One region of the Streptomyces sp. SLBN-118 genome, then DNA from elsewhere that is predicted to be linked to it. Evidence: riboswitches for the same ligand, from Rfam matches in the RefSeq annotation. Region 1 holds a riboswitch; each other region holds the start of a gene.

Evidence for each region. A riboswitch is a leader RNA that binds a small molecule or an ion and turns the genes downstream of it on or off. The one in region 1 is predicted to bind cyclic di-AMP.
Region 2: another riboswitch for cyclic di-AMP. It lies ahead of FBY35_RS13970 (C40 family peptidase); the one in region 1 lies ahead of FBY35_RS22820 (C40 family peptidase).
Region 3: another riboswitch for cyclic di-AMP. It lies ahead of FBY35_RS35485 (M23 family metallopeptidase); the one in region 1 lies ahead of FBY35_RS22820 (C40 family peptidase).
Region 4: another riboswitch for cyclic di-AMP. It lies ahead of FBY35_RS05135 (LysM peptidoglycan-binding domain-containing M23 family metallopeptidase); the one in region 1 lies ahead of FBY35_RS22820 (C40 family peptidase).

What each region holds. Positions count from the first base shown of each region.
Region 1 covers NZ_VFNP01000002.1:939,758-945,018, forward strand. Annotated here, with positions in the region: gene FBY35_RS22810 (ATP-dependent Clp protease proteolytic subunit) at 1-618, shown strand, start outside; gene FBY35_RS22815 (hypothetical protein) at 626-934, shown strand; cyclic di-AMP (ydaO/yuaA leader) riboswitch at 1,280-1,435, shown strand; gene FBY35_RS22820 (C40 family peptidase) at 1,439-1,915, shown strand; gene FBY35_RS22825 (LysE family translocator) at 1,941-2,570, opposite strand; gene FBY35_RS22830 (LysR family transcriptional regulator) at 2,654-3,559, shown strand; gene FBY35_RS22835 (ATP-binding protein) at 3,616-4,047, opposite strand; gene FBY35_RS22840 (8-amino-7-oxononanoate synthase) at 4,271-5,261, opposite strand, start outside.
Region 2 covers NZ_VFNP01000001.1:3,109,057-3,114,317, forward strand. Annotated here, with positions in the region: gene FBY35_RS13960 (M23 family metallopeptidase) at 1-171, shown strand, start outside; gene pcrA (DNA helicase PcrA) at 248-2,689, opposite strand; cyclic di-AMP (ydaO/yuaA leader) riboswitch at 2,940-3,103, shown strand; gene FBY35_RS13970 (C40 family peptidase) at 3,106-4,284, shown strand; gene FBY35_RS13975 (C40 family peptidase) at 4,678-5,261, shown strand, end outside.
Region 3 covers NZ_VFNP01000002.1:3,713,926-3,719,186, reverse strand. Annotated here, with positions in the region: gene FBY35_RS35505 (YciI family protein) at 1-28, shown strand, start outside; gene FBY35_RS35500 (RNA polymerase sigma factor) at 25-1,263, shown strand; gene FBY35_RS36320 (hypothetical protein) at 1,298-1,447, shown strand; tRNA gene FBY35_RS35495 (tRNA-Met) at 1,498-1,571, shown strand; gene FBY35_RS35490 (PP2C family protein-serine/threonine phosphatase) at 1,739-2,857, shown strand; cyclic di-AMP (ydaO/yuaA leader) riboswitch at 3,115-3,271, shown strand; gene FBY35_RS35485 (M23 family metallopeptidase) at 3,283-4,332, shown strand; gene FBY35_RS35480 (aldo/keto reductase) at 4,459-5,261, shown strand, end outside.
Region 4 covers NZ_VFNP01000001.1:1,092,317-1,097,577, reverse strand. Annotated here, with positions in the region: gene FBY35_RS05140 (alpha-galactosidase) at 1-626, shown strand, start outside; cyclic di-AMP (ydaO/yuaA leader) riboswitch at 965-1,123, shown strand; gene FBY35_RS05135 (LysM peptidoglycan-binding domain-containing M23 family metallopeptidase) at 1,126-2,091, shown strand; gene FBY35_RS05130 (SGNH/GDSL hydrolase family protein) at 2,265-3,056, shown strand; gene FBY35_RS05125 (carbohydrate kinase family protein) at 3,103-4,041, opposite strand; gene FBY35_RS05120 (TetR/AcrR family transcriptional regulator) at 4,071-4,691, opposite strand; gene FBY35_RS05110 (Glu/Leu/Phe/Val dehydrogenase dimerization domain-containing protein) at 5,056-5,261, opposite strand, start outside.

The sequences.
Region 1 (5,261 bases):
CGCCACGTCCTGCCCCAGTTCACCGAGCGCACCAGTGCGGGCCACCGCACCCTCGATCCGTACTCGAAGCTGCTCGACGAGCGGATCATCTTCCTCGGCAGCGCCGTCGACGACACCGCCGCAGGCGATGTGATCGCGCAGTTCCTGCACCTCGAGTACGCGGCGCCGGACCGCGACATCTCCCTGTACATCAACTCCCCCGGCGGCTCACTCAGCGCCATGTCCGCGATCTACGACACGATGCAGGTGATCACCTGCGACGTGGAGACGACCTGCCTCGGGCAGGCCGCCTCCACCGCCGCGCTGCTGCTCTCCGCCGGGGCCCCGGGTAAGCGGATGGCGCTGCCCGGCGCCCGGATCGTCCTGCAGCAGCCCGCGCTCGAGGAGCCGTTGCAGGGCCGGCCCTCCGATCTGGAGATCCAGGCACAGGAGTTGCTGCGCCTGCGGACCCAACTCGCCGGGATGCTCGTACACCACACCGGCCAGACCACCGAGCGGATAGCCGCCGACCTGGAGCGCGACAAGATCTTTGATGCCGAGGCCGCCCTGGCCTACGGGCTGGTGGACCATGTGATCAAGAACCGCAAGACCTCGCTCTCCTCCGCCGGTTCGAGGTGAGCGCCGGATGCTGCCACCCGAACTGCCCCCGCTGCCCGCACTGACCCGCGCCGAGTGCGAGTTCGTCGACAGCTATCTGGAGGTGCTCGATCTGCTGGGCAGGATCAACCCGGCCCGCGCGACGCACACGTACGGCGCACTCCGCGCGGCACAGGCGCTGGTCGGACGGGCCGAGGCGCTCAAGAACGCCCTGACCCTGATGCACCTGCGCGGTGAGAGCGAGGTTCATGCGGCGACGCTGGCCGAAGCACTCAGAGTGCTCGACGGCGAGCGGCGGGCGCGACGGGTGACGATGCCGCCCGCGGCGATGAGTTGACGAAACACCCGCTTCCGCCTACGCCATCAGGGTACTGGTGTACATCCCCCATTCGATGCAGTCGACACACCGCCCGCGACTACGGACAACTTGCGCACTGTGACTACCGATCGGGCGGAATGCCTTGCTCCTGCGCTGGTGCGAGGCTCCTCAACTGTCGTGTACTCGTCTGCTAATCTCCCCTGTCCACCCGAACAGGTCAGCGGTGGCAAAGCTCACTTACGGACGCTTCAACTCGGAAATCCGGCGCGGCATGGGTCAAGATCCCTGGGACGACAAGCCCTCACCATCTCGGTGGGGCGGTCCGGGCGGACGCCGAGTCCTGCCGCCGCACCGGATGTCTGGTCGACAGAAGCGCTTCGGCAGGAGTGGAGGACCCAAGCAGGACGGGACAGCCGGACAGCCCGGCGGTCCCTTGGGGTGAAGCCGCAGCCGCGGCCGGGCATCTTCGTCCGTCCGAACCCGACAGGTCATCCTTCACAGGCGGCTGACGAAGGGTTGCGCATGAATCCGCAGATTCATGTCCCGTTGTTGATGACCAGGGCGGGCGCCGTGTCGGCACTGACCCTTGCCGCCGTCGGCGGCTCTCTGCTGGTCCCGGGCACCGTTCCCGAGGCCCATGCGGCAACGACCCGCGCGAAGGCTGCGCTCAAGGTGGCCGCCTCGAAGAGGGGGGCGCCCTACAGGTACGGCGCCGCGGGTCCCTCCCGGTTCGACTGCTCGGGGCTGACGCTTTATTCGTACAAAAGGGTGGGCAAGAAGCTCCCCCGTACGGCTCAGCAGCAGTTCAACAAGACCCGTCGTGTCCCGGCCTCCTCGAGGCAGCAGGGAGACCTGGTCTTCTTCCACTCCGGCAGCAGGGTCTACCACGTGGGCATCTACGCCGGCCGCGGCAGGATCTGGCACTCGCCGAAGACCGGCTCCTGGGTGAAGCTGGAGAAGATCTGGACCAAGAGCGTCTGGTACGGCCGGGTCCGCTGACGGACCGTCCTCCGGCGCCCCGGGGTCAGTGCGCGAGCGGCTCGGCGAGCAGGGTCACTCCCAGAGCCGTGAGCGCACCGCCGGTGACGCCTTCGACGGCCCGGGTGGTGCGCGGCCTGCGCAGCCACTTCCCGAGACGGTCCACGAGCAGGGCCACCGCCGGGAACCACAGCAGCGCCAGAGCGACGACGATCGACGCAAGCAGCAAGGTGCGCGGCAGTACCGCCGCACCGTCCGGAACGAACTGCGGGAGCAGGCTCAGGAAGAGAACGGGCGCCTTCGGGTTGAGGACGTTCGTGAGGAAGCCCTGGCGCAGGCTGCGGCCGATGCCCTGCGTGGCCGCGGCCTCGGGATCCTCCACCGCGAGCACCGGGCGCAGGGCGGAGCGTACGGCCCGTACGCCCAGGTAGAGCACATAGGCACCGCCCAGAATCTGCAGCGTGCGGAACAACACCGGAACGGCGACCAGAACGGCCGCGAGTCCGGCGACCGCCAGCGCGGTGTGCACGAGCAGTCCCCCGGCGACGCCGACCGCGCAGGCCACGCCCGCGCGCCGGGAGGCGAGCGCATTGCGTACGACGACGGTGAAGTCCGCGCCCGGCATGGCGACCATGCCCGCGGCGACCCCGATGAAGGCGAACAGTTGTGCGTCCATGGCCACCATCCTGGACCGGCCACAGCCTTAACGTGTACTTATAATGTTCTGGGTAGGCCTAAAGCAATGCTTAAGGGATTGCCATGTACGACCCGACACGACTGGCGGCGCTCGTAGCGGTCGCCGAGGCCGGCTCGATCACCCGGGCCGCGTCCCGCCTGGGCTACACCGCACCCGCCCTCTCCCAGCAGCTGGCCAAGCTGGAGCGCGAGGCCGGGGCGGCTCTTCTGGTGCGCAGTCATCGCGGGGCACGGCTGACCGCCGCGGGCGAGCTGCTCGCAGCGCGGGCCCGCCGGGTCCTGGACGAGATGGACCGGGCGCGGCACGAGCTGGCGCGGCTGTCCGGACTGGCCGGCGGGCGGTTGCGGGTGGGGACCTTCACCACGGTGGGTGTCCACCTGCTGCCGCCGGTCCTGAGCTCGTTCCGCCGGGCGCATCCGGATGTGGAACTGACCGTCGCGGAGTACGAGCCCCCGGACGGGGTCCTGGCAGTGGCGGCCGGCGAGGTGGATCTTGCGCTGACACACACCTACGAACCGGCCGAGCCTGCGCCGCCGCCCGCGGGTGTGGTCCTGGACCCGCTGCTGGTCGAGGAGTTGGTCCTGGTGACGGCGCCCGGCCATGCGCTCGCGGGCGGCTCGGGGCGGCTGCCGGTGGCCGATCTCGCCGGACAGCCGCTGATCAGCAGCGCGCCCTCGCATCCGCCCCGCAAGGGGGTCGAAACTGCGCTCGCCCGGGCCGGGGCGACCCCTGCGGTGGTGTGCGAGTCACCCGGCTACGCGCTGGTGTGCGCACTGGTCAGTGCGGGGATCGGGGTTGCGGTGGTGCCGGAGATGGTCGCGGCGATGTCGGCGACGCCGCTGGGCGTACGGCAGTTGGACCCGGCGGACTTCCGCCGGACGATCTCGGTGGTGCACCGGGGCGAGGAGTCCGGGCCCGCGGCGCAGTCTCTTCGGGCGCTGCTGCGGGGGGCGTTCGGCCGGGCGTGAACGCACGGGCCGGCCGGCAGGGGCACCGGCCGTCGGGCCGAAGTCTTCCGGCCGTCTCAGCTCTGGACCGGGGCCGTCCACGGAAGGGCGATCCAGACCGTCTTGCCGCCTTCCGGGGTCGGAGTGACCGAGAGCTGTCCGCCGCACTCCGCGGTGAGGCTGCGAATGATGACCATGCCGCGGCCGTTGTCCTGCCGGACCGCGGCCGGCAGCCGCTGCGGCCACCTGGGATGACTGTCGGTGACGCCGATGCGCAGTTCCTCGTCACGGTCGAGACGCAGGTCCACGGTGAACGTCGGGGACTGGCCGAAGGTGTGCTGGACGGCGTTCGTGGCGAGTTCGGAGACGATCAGCCGGACGGTCTCGAGGGCTTCGGTCTCGACGGGCAGGCCCCACTCGGAGACCACGTGTGCGGCGTATCTCCGGGCGGCGGAGACCGAGGCGGGATCGCTCGGCAGTGTGACGGAGGCTTCCTGATGGTCTGCCATGGCGAGCTGTCCCTTTCCCACCGTGGCCGCGCTCCGACTCGTAGCGGAATTGCGAGGACGGCCACGGATTGCGCTTCGCGCCAGAGTGCCACCTATCGTGCTTCCGGAGGTGACGATCCACCACTATATGCAGATACCTGTCGCTCAAAGCGGTGAACTCTGCTACGCGAGACCGTATTTGGACGCACAATCGCCCGTTGGCCGCGGTGGAGACAGGACGCCGTCAACTGACCGGCGCGGCCTCGATGATCGTCGTCGTGGCCCGCTCGATCTGCTGATCCGTCAGATCGGCCCGCGCCGTGAGCCGGAGCCTGGAGATACCGTCCGGTACCGACGGAGGGCGGAAGCAGCCGACCACGAGCCCGGCCGCACGGCAGTCCGCCGCCCAGCGCAGAGCCGCCTCCGGCGACGGCGCCTGTACGGAGACCACGGCGGCATCGGGTCGTGCGGCGGTGAGTCCCGCGTCCGTGAGCCTGCGGTGCAGCGTCGCGGCGACAGCGCGGGACCGGTCCGCCAGCGCCGGTTCGCGGCGCAACAGCCGCAGGCTCGCCAGGGCCGCTCCTGCCGCCGCCGGGGCCAGGCCGGTGTCGAAGATGAACGTACGGGCCGCGTTGACCAGATGGTCGATCACCCGGGCCGGGCCGAGGACCGCTCCGCCCTGGCTGCCCAGGGACTTGGAGAGCGTGAGGGTGGCGACGACACCGTCGGCGCCCGCGATGCCCGCGGCGTTCAGGGCTCCCCGGCCGCCTTCCCCCAGTACGCCGAGCCCATGGGCGTCGTCGACGAGCAGAGCGGCTCCGTACTCACCGCAGGCCTGAGCCAGATCGGCCAGCGGTGCGGCGTCGCCGTCAACCGAGAAGACCGAGTCGCTGACGACGAGTGCCCGCTGCCCCGGGTGCGTATGAAGTGTCTTGCGTACGGCGTCGACATCCGCATGCGGGACGATCTCGGTTTCCGAGCGCGAGAGCCGGCAGCCGTCGACGATCGAGGCATGGTTGGCCGCGTCGGAGACGATCAGCGCGCCGCGGCCGCCGAGAGCGGTCACCGCGGCGAGGTTGGCGGCATAGCCCGAAGAGAACACCAGCGCCGCCTCGGAGCCGCAGAAGGCTGCCAGCTCCCGCTCAAGATCGGCGTGGAGGGCGGTGCTGCCCGTGACCAGCCGGGAGCCGGTCGCCCCAGCGCCCCAGCGGCGGGCCGCCTCGGCCGCGGCGCCG
Region 2 (5,261 bases), on a different contig from region 1:
AGCAGCACCAAGATCCGCTCCGGGTCGGTCAAGGCCGGTGACGTCATCGCGTACTCCGGCAATTCCGGCAACTCCACGGGCCCGCACCTCCACTTCGAGGTCCGGCCCGGCGGCGGCTCGGCCATAGACCCGCTGCCGTGGCTTCGCAGCCACGGCCTGGATCCCACCTAGTAGGCCCTGTCCGGGCCCAGATCCCACCTGGATCCGCGCGCGATCCCCCCGGGCCACACGACATGGCCCAGGGAACTCACAGCTTCTCGACCGGCGCGTACCGCAGCAGCAGCCGCTTCGGCTTGGTGTCCCCGAAGTCGATCGTCGCCTGTGCGTCCGAGCCCGACCCCGTCACCTGCACCACGGTCCCCAGACCGAACTGGTCGTGCGTGACCCGGTCACCCACCGACAGCGAGATCACCGGCTTGTCGCTCGCACGCCGCGTGGCGAAGCCCGACGCACCGCCGCCCGCGCGGGAGCGCGACGACGACAGCGACGACGTGATGCCGGAGGTCGGCCCCGCGGGCCCGGCCATCGGCCCCGTCCGCTTCCACTCCAGGTGCTGCCCCGGAATCTCCTCCAGGAAGCGCGAGGGCGGGTTGTACGAGGGCTGGCCCCAGGCGCTGCGCATCGAGGACCGGGTCAGATAGAGACGCTCGCGGGCGCGCGTGATGCCGACGTACGCGAGCCGCCGCTCCTCCTCCAGCTCCTTCGCCTGGCCGAGGGCACGCATGTGCGGGAAGACGCCGTCCTCCATGCCCGTCAGGAACACCACCGGGAACTCAAGGCCCTTGGCGGTGTGCAGCGTCATCAGTGTGATGACGCCGGAGCCGTCCTCGTCCTCATCGGGGATCTGGTCGGAGTCGGCGACGAGTGCGACCTGCTCCAGGAACTCGGCGAGCGTGCCCGCGCCCTCCTCCTCGGCGCGGTCCTGCTCGAACTCCAGCGCCACGGCGGCCAGTTCCTGGAGGTTCTCGATCCGGGTCTCGTCCTGCGGGTCGGTCGATGCCTGCAGTTCGGCAAGGTAGCCGGTGCGCTCCAGAACGGCCTCCAGCACCACCGCCGGGCCCGCGCCCGAGTCGACGACCGTGCGAAGTTCCTCCATCAGCACGTTGAAGCGCTTCACGGCGTTGGCGGAGCGGGCCGCCATGCCGTACGCCTCGTCGACGCGGCGCAGCGCCTGCGGGAAGGTGATTTTCTCGCGCAGCGCGAGTGCGTCGATCATCGCCTCGGCGCGATCGCCGATGCCGCGCTTGGGGACGTTCAGGATCCGGCGCAGCGGGACGTTGTCCTCCGGGTTGGCGAGCACCCGCAGATACGCCAGCACATCCCGCACCTCCTTGCGCTCGTAGAAGCGCACTCCGCCGACGACCTTGTAGGGCAGTCCGACGCGGATGAAGATCTCTTCGAAGACACGGGACTGGGCGTTCGTACGGTAGAAGACGGCGACGTCGCCCGCCTTCGCGTCGCCCGTGTCGGTCAGCCGGTCGATCTCGTCGGCTACGAACTGCGCCTCGTCGTGCTCGGTGTCGGCGACATAGCCGGTGATCTGCGCGCCCGCGCCCGCGTTCGTCCACAGGTTCTTGGGGCGGCGGCTTTCGTTCCGCTCGATGACCGCGTTGGCTGCGGACAGGATCGTCTGCGTCGAGCGGTAGTTCTGCTCCAGCAGGATCGTCGTCGCGTCCGGGTAGTCCTCCTCGAACTGGAGGATGTTGCGGATGGTCGCGCCGCGGAAGGCGTAGATCGACTGGTCGGCGTCACCGACAACGCAGAGCTCGGCCGGCGCCAAGTCCTCGTACCCCGTCCCCACCAGCTCGCGTACGAGTGTGTACTGAGCGTGGTTGGTGTCCTGATACTCGTCCACCAGGACATGGCGGAAGCGGCGCCGGTAGTGCTCGGCGACGTCCGGAAACGCCTGGAGCAGATGCACCGTCGTCATGATGATGTCGTCGAAGTCCAGCGCATTGGCCTCGCGCAGCCTGCCCTGGTACATGCGGTACGCCTCGGCGAGCGTCTTCTCGAAACCGTCGGCGGCCTGGTCGGCGAAGGTCTCCTCGTCGATCAGCTCGTTCTTCAGGTTCGAGATCTTGGCGCTGAAGGACTTCGGCGGGAACTTCTTGGGATCGAGATCGAGGTCCCGGCAGACCAGCGCCATCAGCCGCTTCGAGTCCGCCGCGTCGTAGATCGAGAACGACGAGGTGAAGCCGAGCCTCTTGGACTCCCGGCGCAGGATGCGGACGCACGCGCTGTGGAAGGTGGACACCCACATGGCGTTGGCGCGCGGCCCGACGAGCTGCCCGACGCGCTCCTTCATCTCACCGGCGGCCTTGTTGGTGAAGGTGATCGCCAGTATCTGGCCGGGGTGGACGCTGCGGCTCCCCAGCAGATACGCGATCCGGTGGGTCAGCACGCGGGTCTTGCCGGATCCGGCTCCGGCGACGATGAGCAGCGGCGAGCCGGTGTGCACGACGGCGGCGCGCTGCTGTTCGTTGAGCCCTTCGAGGAGCGCGGCGGGATCCACAACGGTGCGCGGGGCGCCGTCGCGGTGGTACGGATCCCGGGCCGGGGGCACGTCGTAGGCACCCTGGAAGAGATCGTCGGGCATCTCCTCCGGGGCCGGGTCCTCGGGCGGCGGCGGAGGGTGCTCCGAGCTGGGCTGGAGGTCCGCCAGGAAGCTGTCGTCAAAGAGGCTGCTCATCGCTCTACGAGTCTAGGCCGCCGCACTGACAGCTTGCCGCCGCATCGGGTCACCACCCTCCGTAACTCCCGCGACTCTGCGTGATCGAGCCATGTCGCCGGGTCAACTTCCGGAGCGTCCGGGTCCGCCGATCGGCAAGGTCACGAAAATGTATCGGGCATATCGAACATCAACCTTCACAGCGACCACACGAGTTGGCTACGGTGCTCGACCAGGCGGCCCGTATCCCCCTGGCGATCCGCGCCACATCGGGCAGCCTGCGCCGAATTCGGGCTTTCCGTAAGGAAGTTCGAAGCCGGGGACCCATCATGCACAACCGGGGTGAATCGGACCGAGCCCCATCCGGTCCGTAGGGCGACCTTCCGTTCCGCCCGAACCCGACAGCTAACCCGGTAGGCGGTCCACGGAAGAAGGAGATGCCGGCCTTGGCGTCGCATCGCAAAGAACGCAGCCGTACCACGACCTCACCCGCCGTCGGGCTGACGACGGCGGCCATCGCCGGCGTCACGCTGCTGTCGACGCAGAGCGCCAACGCCGTGCCGACCGAGCCGAAGCCCTCCATCGAAGAGGTGCAGAAGAAGGTCGACGACCTGTACCGGCAGGCCGGCACCGCGACCGAGAAGTACAACAAGGCCAAGGAATCGACCGACGAGAAGCGGCGCGAGGTCGACGAGCTGCTCGACGAGGCCGCCACGCGCACCGACAAGCTGAACGAGTCGCGCAGAGCGCTGGGCAACTACGCGGCCGCGCAATACCGCACGGGAGCCGTCGCCCCGACCGCCGCGCTGCTTTTCGCGGACAGCCCGCAGGCGTACTTCGACCAGACACAGCTGATGGACCGGATGACCGACCGTCAGCGCACCGTGATCGACGACTACGAGAACCAGCGCGCCGCAGCCGCCAAGCAGCGCGCCACGGCGACCGAGAAGCTCGAGTCGCTCACGCTCTCGCAGAAGGCCCTGCGCACCAGCAAGCAGGAGGTCCAGTCGAAGCTCGCCGAGGCACGGGCGCTGCTGTCGAAGCTGACCGCGGAGGAGAAGGCCCGGCTCGCCGCGATCGAGCGCCAGAAGCAGGAGGAGGCCCGCCTCAAGGCCGAAGCCAAGGCCAAGGCCGAGGCGGAGGCGGAGGCCCGCGCCAAGGCGGAGGAGGCGGCGCGACAGCAGCAGGAGGCCGCCCAGCGCCAGGACACCAGCACCGGCACGAGCACAGGAACCGGCACCGGCACCGGCACCGCCGACAGCTACGCGGCCAAGGCCGACAAGGTCCTCGCCTTCGCCCGCGCCCAGATCGGCAAGCCGTACGTCTGGGGAGCGTCCGGGCCCAGTTCGTACGACTGCTCGGGGCTCACCCAGGCCGCCTGGAAGGCGGCGGGCGTGGACCTGCCGCGCACCACCTGGGACCAGGTGAACGTGGGCACGCGGGTCGCGACGAAGGATCTGCTCCCGGGTGACCTGGTGTTCTTCTACGACGACATCAGCCACGTGGGCATCTACATCGGCGACGGCATGATGATCCACGCGCCGAAGCCCGGTACGAACGTCCGCGAGGAGTCGATCTACTACATGCCGATCTACGGCAGTGTGCGCCCCGCGTAACACCGCAGCAGCCGAACGCCCGGGCTTCCGAAGCGCGCCCGGGCGTTCTTATGCCCCTGGCATGCCGGCCCCGTACCACCCCCCTTGGGGCAGGTGTGCCTCTTTCGACGCATCGGTCACAGCGCTACCGGGGTCGGCCCGGTGCCATCGGGTCCGCTATCAGAAATCGATCCAGGATGTCCACCTTTGGGCAAAACCGGTCCATACGCAGCTCTCGCGTGACCCCCAGGTTTAGCGTCCTCCTCAGGTGACCGACTCCTCACCGCCGCCCGGCTTCCGGACGGCCGTCGGCCACCACCGCCGAGAGATCCGGCGGCGGACCGCTCCCCCGTGCGGACCGCCGCCGGACTCGGGCTCGGACCGCAGGGAAGACGGAAGGACGTGGACGCCCTCGTGGCAGCGCACCGGAAACCGAAGCAGCATCCGCTCACCGGGCCCGCGGGGCGGACCGCCGCCACCCTCGCGCTCGCCGGCGCCGCGACGGCCACCGCATTCGACGGCACCGCACTTGCCGACCCCGCTCCCACCCCCGCACAGGTCAAGGCCAAGGTCGACAAGCTCTACGAGGAGGCCGAGGCCGCCACCGAGAAGTACAACGGGGCCAAGGAGCAGACCGCGAGCGCCCGCACGTCGCTGGACGAGCTGCGCGACGAGGCCACCCGCAGGACCGAACGGCTCAACACCTCACGCAACGCGCTCGGTTCGATCGCCACCGCCCAGTACCGCGCTGGCGGGATCGACCCGGCGCTGCAGCTCGCCCTGACGTCCGACCCGGACGAGTATCTGGAGCGGGCCGCGCTCGCCGAGCGGGTCGGCACCCGTCAGGCCGACGCCATCGCCGGCGTACACCAACAGCTGGTGGACATCGCCCGGTTGAGGGCCGAGGCCGGCGAGCGGATGGGCGCGCTCAAGGCCCGGCAAACCGAACTGGCCAGGCACAAGGCCACCGTCCAGCAGAAACTCTCGGCTGCCGAACA
Region 3 (5,261 bases), 2.8 Mb from region 1:
GATCCTGGACGAGGGAGGCGATCTGTGAGACCTGCGACCGGCATCGAGGACCTGCTGCGCCTGCACGCGCCGCAGGTCCTCGGTGCGCTGGTCCGGCGGTACGGGCACTTCGACCTGGCCGAGGACTCCGTACAGGAGGCGCTGCTCGCGGCCGCGCGGCAGTGGCCCGGGTCGGGGCTCCCGGACAATCCACGCGGGTGGCTGATCAAGGTCGCCTCCCGCCGTCTCACGGAAGCGCTGCGCGGCGAAGAGGCCCGGCGCAGGCGCGAGGAGAGAGTCGCGGCGCTGACCCCGAGGGACGCATTCACCGCGCCCGCGCCCGGGGAGAGCCGTGCGCCCTCCGACGACGACACGCTCACGCTGCTGTTCCTGTGCTGCCACCCCGAACTCACCCCGGCCGCCCAGATCGCGCTCACCCTGCGCGCCGTCGGCGGTCTGACGACGGCCGAGATCGCCCGCGCTCATCTGGTGCCCGAGGCGACGATGGCCCAGCGGATCAGCAGGGCCAAGCAGAAGGTCAAGGGCGTGCCGTTTCGCCAGCCGGGGCCCGTGGACCGCGATCAGCGGCTCGCCGCTGTGCTGCAGGTGCTGTACCTGATCTTCAACGAGGGCTACACGGCGACCTCCGGCAGCGATCTGCACCGCGCCGACCTCGCCGGTGAGGCGATCCGGCTGACCCGGGACGTGCGCAGACTGCTACCCAAGGACGGGGCGGTGACCGGGCTGCTCGCGCTGATGCTGCTCACCGACGCCCGCAGTGCTGCGCGCTCCGGACCGCACGGCGAGCTCGTCCCGCTCGACGAGCAGGACCGGAGCCTGTGGGACCCGAAGGCGATCACCGAGGGGACCGCGCTGGTGGAGGAGGCTCTGTCCCAGGGGCCGGCCGGGGCGTACCAGCTGCAGGCGGCGATCGCGGCCCTGCACGACGAGGCGGCGCGGGCGCAGGACACCGACTGGCCGCAGATTCTCGCGCTGTACGACCTGCTCGTACGCCGCGCTCCGGAGCCGATGGCAGAGCTGGGCCGTGCCGTGGCTGTCGCCATGGTGCACGGTCCAAGGGCGGGCCTCGCCGAAGTCGCCGGGCTGGAGGACCGGTTGGCGGGCCATCACCGGCTGGACGCCGTACGGGCGCATCTGCTGGAGAAGGCGGGGGATGCCGAAGGAGCCAGGGCTGCCTACCAGTTGGCTGCCCGGCGCACACTCAGCGTCCCCGAGACGCGCTACCTCCAGATGCGGGCCGCCCGGCTGCTGCCCCCGGCATAGCTCCCCCCCCCGCGACCCCATCTCCTCGGCCACGGTGGTGGCCGGCGGGAACACCCCCGTCACCGCCACCGGCGCCCTCGCCAGCACCGGATTCTCCAGCGCGACCTGGTACGCGGCATTTGCCGCTGCCGCCCTGATCGCGGCCGGCGGAGCCCTCTCCGCGCTGCGTCTGCGGCGCCTCTGAACAAAATGGATTTGATCTTGCTCCGGATGGCGTAAGGTGGTGTTCACCGACGCGGGGTGGAGCAGCTCGGTAGCTCGCTGGGCTCATAACCCAGAGGTCGCAGGTTCAAATCCTGTCCCCGCTACTGACGACAGTGGCCCGGCACTCGACAGAGTGCCGGGCCACTGTCGTGTGCGCTCCGCGCATCGCCCGGTTGGCCGACGGCGACTCGCCGCCCGGCGCGGCTGCGGCCAGCCTGGGAAGGGCGCGGTACCGTCCGCAGCCGTGTGGGGACCGGGCAGGAGAGCACGCGTGGGGAAGCGAGAGCAGGGCGGAGCCGACATCTCCCGCGGATTCGTCCGCCTGCTGCCCGCCCTGATGATCGCCGCCGGCCTGATCTTCGACCTCGCGACGCCGCCCCGGTTCACCGCGGTCCCGCTCTTCGCGGCCGCGCCGCTGATCGCGGCCCCGATCTTCACCTGGTTCGGCACCCTGCTGGCCGGTATCGCGGCGATCCTCGGTGTGACCGGGCTGCACTTCTACAACCAGACCGTCTCGCAGATCACGGCGTTCACCGAGCTCACGACGGTGATCACCGTCGCGGGCCTCGCGCTGCTGATCAACCGGGTGGTACGGCTCGGCAGCGAGCGCCTTGCGTCGGCCCGTGTGATCGCCGAGGCCGTGCAGCGCGCGGTGCTGCCATCCCCCGCGGACCGGATCGGGGAACTGCGTGTCGCCGCGCGGTACGAGGCGGCGCAGGAGGACGCGTTCATCGGCGGTGACCTCTTCGCCGTACAGGACACGCCCTTCGGGGTGCGGCTGGTCGTCGGGGACGTACGCGGCAAGGGGATGCAGGCGGTCGAGACGGTGGCCGTGGTCATCGGGGCGTTCCGGGAGGCCGCCGAGCAGGAGCGCTCACTCGAAGGGGTCGCCGCGCGCCTGGAGCGGGCGCTGATGCGTGAGGGCGTGCGGCACAACCTGGACGCGGCCGAGGGGTTCACCACCGCCGTACTGGCCGAGATCCCGCGCGGCGACGGGGTCGTACGGGTCGTGAACCGGGGCCATCCGGAGCCGCTCCTGCTGTACGCGGACGGCGGCGTGGGCATCCTGGAGCCGACCCAGGCCGCGCTGCCGCTCGGGATGGGCCTCGGGATCTGGCCGGACCGCGCGGACACGCACGGGCTGCCACCCGGGGCCACATTGCTTCTCTACACGGACGGGCTGTCCGAGGCGCGCGATGCGAACGGTGTCTTCTACGACCCCGGCCGGCGGCTGGCGGGGCGGCTGTTTGCCGGGCCCGAGGACCTGCTGGACGCACTGGTGGATGACGTACGGCGTCATACGGGCAGCGCTACGACGGACGACATGGCGCTGCTTGCGGTCGGCCGCCCCCTGGAGGGCAGCAGAAGCACCGCAGGGTCGTGCCCGTGATCGGCAGGATCACTGATGGGCACGGTACGTAATCGAGAGGCGCCCCTCCGCTTAACAAGTGATGCACCGTCAGGTACCGGGGGGTGGCAGGTGGTGCATGAGGGGTGATCAACTCGCCCGACTCCGGGCGCTTGTGTCCCGATTGGTCCCGGCAGGCATTGTTAATGATCAGCCGGAACGGCTTGGAATCGGACCCCGTCGTCTATTAACGTTCGATAACGCAGCGCGGTCGTCCCAGTCGTCGCAAGAGGCGGCACCGTGCGCACGCGCCGAATCCCGCGAGGGAACCGGGGAACCATCAATTGGGGTGAATCGGGCACCTTTTGCCGCTTACTTCCGCGGCGGAGGCACCCGTAGGAGACCTTCCTGCTCCGAACCCGTCAGCTAACCCGGTAGGCGGTAAGGAAGGAAAGGAGTACGCCTCCGTGGCGTCCAACAAACCTGCCCCGACAGCACCCTTCGAAACTGACTTCTTCGGCGACGAGGGGCCAGAGCGGGCATGGGAGGAATGGAACCCCACCGAGGACTCCGTCCGTCCGGTGCGCGGCCGGCACCGTGTCATGAAGCAGCGCGGCGGACTTGCCCGCAGCTCCACTGTGCTCGGTGTCGGTGTGATCGCCGCGGTCGGCGCGGGCGGCATGGCCACCGCGCAGAGCAAGCCGCCGGTCTCCATTTCGCTCCCCGACTCGATCGCGGACAACCTGCCCGACGCCAAGTCCCTTCCGGGCGTGGGCTCGTTCATGTCCGACGACTCCTCGGACGCCGACGCCGGGAACACCGCTCCGCTCACCTCGGCGACCCTCGCCGCTGACAGCGGCACCGGCTCCCGGCTCGAGGCGCAGGGCTCCGCCGGTGACGCGCTGCGTGCCCGCATCCTCCAGCAGGCCGATCAGCAGCGGTCCGAGGCGGACGCCGAGGCCAAGGCGGCCGCGGAGAAGGCCGCGGCGGAGAAGGCCGCGGCGGAGGCGAAGGCGCAGCAGACCGCGGCGGAGGCCAAGGCCGAGGCGGAGAAACTTGCAGCCGAGAAGGCCGCGGCGGAGAAGGCGGAGGCCGAGCGCCTCGCCAAGCTCGCTGCCAGCTACGCGCTGCCCACCTCCTCGTACACCCTCACCTCAACTTTCGGTGAGGCCGGTTCGATGTGGTCCTCGGGCTACCACACCGGCCTGGACTTCGCGGCCCCGACGGGCACGCCCCTCAAGGCCGTGCACAGCGGCACCGTCAAGTCGGCGGCCTGGTCCGGGTCATACGGCTACCGCACGGTGCTGGAGCTCGACGACGGCACGGAGGTCTGGTACTGCCACCAGTCCTCGATGTCGGTGAGCGCCGGCCAGAGGGTGACGACGGGCGAGACGATCGGCCGCGTCGGCGCGACGGGCAATGTGACGGGCCCGCATCTGCACCTCGAGGTCCACACGGCCGACGGAACCGGGATCGACCCGATGGCCTGGCTGCAGAGCAAGGGCCTCACGCCCTGACTTTTGATCACCGGCAGTCCTGGCGCTCACCCCCCGACGCCAGGACTGCCGGTCTGTCTGCCCCGGCCCTGTGCTGTGCGTGGACACGGCGGAATAGGCCGTACCGGTAAGACCGTTGATCAAGCCATGACCTCTCTCCGTACCCTCGGCTCGTCCGGCCTCGCCGTCTTCCCGCTCGCCCTCGGCGGCAACGTCTTCGGCTGGACCGCAGACCGGGCGCAGTCCTTCGCCGTGCTCGATGCCTATGCCGCGGCCGGCGGGAACTTCATCGACACCGCCGACAGCTACTCCGCCTGGGCACCGGGCAACGAGGGCGGCGAGTCCGAGACCGTCATAGGCCGGTGGATCGCCGAGCGCGGCAACCGTGCCGATGTCGTCATCGCCACCAAGGTCGGCGCCCATCCCCGGTACAAGGGGCTCTCGCCTGCCACCATCAAAGCTGCGGCAGAGGAGTCGCTGAAGCGGCTCGGCACCGACTACATCGACCTGTACTACACGCACTTCGACGACCCCGGTGTCCCCGTCGAGGAGATCATCAGCGCCCTCGACCAGCTGGTGAAGGAGGGCAAGATCCGCGCGATCGGGGCCTCCAACCTCAGCGCGGAGCGGCTCCAGGAGTCGCTGGACTTCTCGGAGCGCGAGGGGCTCGCCCGGTATGCCGTGCTGCAGCCGCACTACAACCTCGTCGCCCGCGACACGTACGAGGGCGAGCTGCGGGACACCGCCGCCCGGGGCGGGCTCGCGGCCGTCCCGTACTTCGCGCTCGCCGCCGGCTTCCTCACCGGCAAGTACCGGCCGGGTGCGACGGTGAAGAGCGCCAGGGCCCAGGGCGCGGGCAGGCATCTGGAGACCGAGCGGGGCCGCAAAGTCCTGGCCGCGCTCGACCGGGTCGCGGGGGCGCGCGGCGCCGAGATCGCGACCGTGGCGCT
Region 4 (5,261 bases), on a different contig from region 1:
GCGGCGGCGGCCGGATCGACCTCGGCATCCTCTCCCGTACCGATCAGGTGTGGACCTCGGACAACACCGATCCGCTGGACCGGCTCGCCATCCAGCAGGGCTTCACCCAGCTGCACCCGGCTCGGGTCATGGCCGCCTGGGTCACCGACAGCCCCAACGTCCAGCTCAACGGCCGTGTCAGTACGCTGCGTTTCCGCTTTGTCAGCGCGATGGCCGGGGTGCTCGGGATCGGCGGCGACCTCACCGAGTGGACCGACGACGAGCTCGCCGAGGCGCGCGGCTGGGTGGAGCTCTACAAGAAGATCAGGCCGCTGGTGCAGCACGGCGAGCTGTACCGGCTGCGCGCGCCCGACCGCGGGCTCAGCGCCGTCCAGTACGTGCGCGGCGAGGAGACCGTCGTCCTCGGCTGGCTGCAGGCGCAGCACTACGGCGAACGGCCGCCGCGGCTCAGGCTTCGCGGTATCGATGCGGCAGCTGTGTACGAGTGCCTGGACACCGGAGCCGTGCACCGTGGGTCCGTCCTGCTGCATCACGGGCTGCACACGGGGCTCAAGGGCGACCTGGACGCCACGGTGATCCGGCTGCGGCGGCGGCAGCCCCCGCAGGCGTCAATTTCTCATCAATGACAAATCTGGGGCAAAAGTGGACCCCTTCGGTCGATAGTCATTAAATGACTCTTCTGTCCGGATTGGGCGATTAGATATGGCGTGCCCCGTCTGTAATGGAGGCCGGGCGCGCCTCGTGAGCAGGATCATATTCGTGACGGTGTGTGGCGGTGTGACGGATATGGATTCCGTTGCCTGAAAGGGCTGGGAAGATCATTGATCCACGGAGCGTAACGGGAATTCTCCGGCGATATCACGCCGACTCGTGATCCGTAATTGGGGTTGGCTTGTTCCGGTCGGCTCGGCTCGTTTACTTTCACGGCAATCCGGACGGACCGCCTAATCCTGCCGCCGCCCGGAATTCGAACCCACCCACGTGTGGCAGGAGCGGGGGACCCAGGTAGTACGCCGAATCCGCACTTTCCGGAACGGCTCGGGGTTAAGTCGCGCAACTGCGCGGCCGGGCATCTCCAGCCCGAACCCGACAGCTCACCTCGCCGGCGCCGGAGAGGAAAGCGCCATGCCCGCAAAGGGTAAGCATCGCCGTCCCAAGACCAGCCCGATCACCCGCGGTTTCCTCGCAGCGGGCACGAGTGGCGCCGCCATCGCGATCCCGCTGATGGGCGCCACCGGGGCCCACGCCGCGGGCAAGACCGCCCCCGTCGCGACCTCGTCGCACACGGCGGTGACCGCCGCCGCGGCCCCGGCCGCGTTCAGGGCCCCGCACAAGCCGGCCGCAGCGCCGACCACGTACTCCGTCGTCGCCGGCGACTATCTCTCCAAGATCGCTGAGGAGCACAACGTCCGCGGTGGCTGGAAGAAGCTGTACGCGGACAACCGAGAGCAGGTCGGTGACAACCCCTCGCTGATCCACCCGGGCCTCAAGCTCACCCTCGGCGCCAAGTCGAAGGCGACGGCTCCCGAGAAGTGGAAGCACAGCAAGAAGAGCCAGCACCGGTCCGCCACCAAGACCGCCGCCAAGGCCGCCTCCAAGACCGCCGCCAAGGCCGCCTCCACGACCGCGGCCAAGGCCTCCACGGACTCCGGCCCGGCGAAGAGCGCCCCGCAGACCAGCAGCTCCGGCTTCACGACCCCCGTCGACGGCGCGACCGTCATCACGCCGTACCACCTCGCCGGCTCGATGTGGTCCAGCGGCTACCACACCGGTGTCGACTTCGCGGCCTCCACCGGCACCACGGTCAAGGCCGTCGGCCCGGGCACCGTCGTCTCCGCCGGGTGGGGTGGCGCGTACGGCAACGAGGTCGTCATCCAGCACAGCGACGGCACCTACTCGCAGTACGCCCATCTCTCCTCCCTGGCCGTCTCCGCGGGCCAGAGTGTGAGCGGCGGCCAGCAGATCGGCCTCTCCGGCTCCACCGGCAACTCCACGGGACCGCACCTGCACTTCGAGATCCGCACCGGCCCGAGCTACGGCTCGGACATCGACCCGCTGGCCTACCTGCGCCAGCACGGCGTCACCGTCTGACGCCCGTCGACCGGCGCCGCCCGTCTCACCGCCCTCCCCTCGTGCCGCAGCCCGCGGCCGGGGGGACTCGGTGTATTCCCCGTGGGTGAATCCTGAGCGGTGGTAAAGATCACTCCCCGTCAACCCCTCCTTACGGTCGCGTAGGTCACATCTGCAGGGGAGGATTAGCTCTCGTGGCAGACGATTCGAGAACAGAGAGCAGCTGGGGATTCGGGTCGTACGCGGCGATCGGTGACAGCTTCACCGAGGGCGTCGGCGACCCGGGTCCCGACGGGATGTACGTCGGCTGGGCGGACCGGTTCGCGGTCCTGCTCGCCGACCGGATGCCGGAGCACACCTTCAGGTACGCCAACCTCGCCGTGCGCGGGCGCCTCCTCGACCAGATCGTCGGGGAACAGGTGCCGAGGGCGAAGGAACTCGCCCCGGATCTGGTGACGTTCTGCGCGGGCGGCAATGACATCATCCGGCCCGGCACCGACCCGGACGACGTGGCCGAGCGCTTCGAGCGCGCGGTCGCCGACCTCACCGGCGCCGTCGGGACGGTCATGGTGACCACCGGCTTCGACACCCGCGGGGTGCCGGTGCTGCGCCATCTCCGCGGCAAGATCGCCACGTACACCGCGCATGTGCGGGCCATCGCCGACCGCTACGACTGCCCCGTACTCGATCTGTGGTCGCTCAGGTCCGTCCAGGACCGCCGGGCCTGGGACGCCGACCGGCTCCATCTCTCACCCGAGGGGCACACCCGGGTCGCGCTGCGCGCGGCCCAGGTCCTCGGTATCGAGGTGCCCGCCGACCCCGACCAGCCGTGGCCGCCGCTGCCGCCCCGTGGCACGCTCGAGGTGCGCCGCGACGACATCCAGTGGGCGCGCGAGCATCTGGCGCCCTGGATCGGCCGGCGGCTGCGCGGCGAGAGCTCCGGCGACCATGTGGAGGCCAAACGGCCGAACATGCTGCCCCTGTGACAGTGGCTGGGCGAAGAGCCCACCGGCTCGGTTCGGCGGCCGGGTGTCACCTCTCTGCCGCCAGGAGTTCCGCCGAGCCGATCAGTGCCGTACTGCCCTCGCCCGTGCAGGCGTGCGCGCCCGCCAGCGCGCCGAGCCGGGCGCTCTGTTCCAGTTCACGGCCCGCCAGCCGCCCGTACAGAAAGCCGCAGACGTACGCGTCGCCCGCGCCGTTGGAGTCCACCACCCGGGCGGGCGGCGCCACCGCGGGGACCGGGCGGGGGGTGCTGCCGCCGTCGCGGGTCAGGAGATACGAGCCTCCCGCACCGGCCGTCGCGATCACCGCTTCGGCCCGTCCGTCGCGCAGGATCTCCCGCATCACCGACGCGATCCGCTCGCCGGCGCCCGCCGCACTGAGGAAGACCAGGTCGGAGCGGAGCGCGAACTCCCGTTGATGGTCGGCCAGTCCGTCCCAGTCGTGCAGATCGGTGGAGACCGGGACGCCCAGCTCCTCGATGTCGTCGTACAGGAACCGAGCGAAGTTCACGATCGACAGATGGACATGTCGGGTCCGGCGCAGATGGGGAAGGTAGACGTCGCGCGGCATGCGCAACTCGCCCGGATCGCGGGCGTCGTAGAAGGACATCCGGCGGCCCGAGGGATCGACGAGATTGACAGCACGCCGGGTACCGGCGGGCGAGAGGAGCGGCTCGAAGTGCACTCCGCCGGCGGCGAGCCGTTCCTGGACCTGGCGTCCGGGCCAGTCGTCGCCGATGTAGTCGAGGAGCGTGACCTCAAGCCCCAGCGCCCGGCAGCCGAGTGCCACGTTGCCGCCGGTGTGGCCGGGCCATTCGCGGATCGGGCCGACGCCCACGGAGTCGGCGAGCGGGACGGGCAGGGAGCCGACGCGTACGACCGTATCGACGCCGCTGCCGCCGACGACGAGCACATCCTGTGTGTTGTAGGGGAGTTGATCGGTCTGCTGTTGCTGCGACAGGTGAGACACAGTCGCCCAGTATGACTGCCGGCGCCGGATCAGCGTGCGGCGGCCGTCAGCGCCTCGCGTTCCACGCCGAGCTCACGGGCGAGCGCCTCGTCGGTCCACTCCAGCATCGCGGCTCGCGAGAGCGAGCCCGCGTACGAGGTCATCTGCACGGCGAGCCCGTCCAGAAAAGCCGTCAGCCGCCAGGCCGTTGCCGCCGGGTCCTCGCACGGGAACTCGCCCGCCGCCGCCCCCTCCGCGATGACCTCGGTCAGTGCGGCCTTCCACTGCTGGTCGAGATCGCGGGCCACCTCGCGCAGGGCGGGCTCACGCAGGGCGGCCGCCCAGCCCTCGATCCACAGGCGCCAGCCCTTGGCCGTCCCCGTCGGCGCGTACCAGCGGACCGCGGCGCGCAGCCGGCGCAGCGCGGTGGTGCGGCGGCCCAGCAGTTTGCCCAGATGGGCGAGATCGCTGTCGGCTGCATACGCGAAGGCCGCGGCTACGAGCTTCTCCTTGGTCGAGAAGTGGTAGAGGACCAGGGCGTTGCTCACCCCCAGCGCGGAGGCGACATCGGCGATCCGTACGGCCGCCACTCCGTGCTCCTCGATCTGTTCGACGGCGGCGCCGAGCAGCTCCTCACGCCGCTCTGCCACGTTCAACCGGACTCTGGCCACGTTCTCACCCTACACAGTCGATCTTGGGCGCGGTTCGGTCAGCTCTGGATGTTCGGCGGCGGCCCGGGAGAGGTCGCACAGGGCGGCCGCGGCAGCCTCCAGGTGTACGGGCGGAGCACCGCGCCAGCCGGTCAGCAGGGGGCTTGCCGCAGCGAGAGCAGCAGGGCCTGGGCCCGTTCGTGGGTGAGCGGGCAAGGGCTACGGCCGTGTTCGCCAGGAGTTCGGCACTGACTCCGCCGACAGCGGCGAGGGGCGCGCCCGGCGAGCGCCCCGGCCGCGAGCCGGTAACCCCACTTCTCCCGGTTGGCCGAGGCACCGACGACGGCGACCGACCGCGGGTCGAAGAGGGCATCGAGAGATGCCGTCATCTGTACCGGCCGAAGCGCTCGGCGATAACGGGCAGGCGGTCGGCGACGATGGCGTGGGCGGCTGCGCGCGGGCTCGTCCCGTCCGCCTCGGCTCGCGCCAGCATCTGGCCGATCAGCGCCCGCATCGACCGGCGCGTGCAGGCGAACGCCTCGTCCGAGTCGGCCTCGATGTCCCCGAACAGCGTCCACCACCACCACGCGT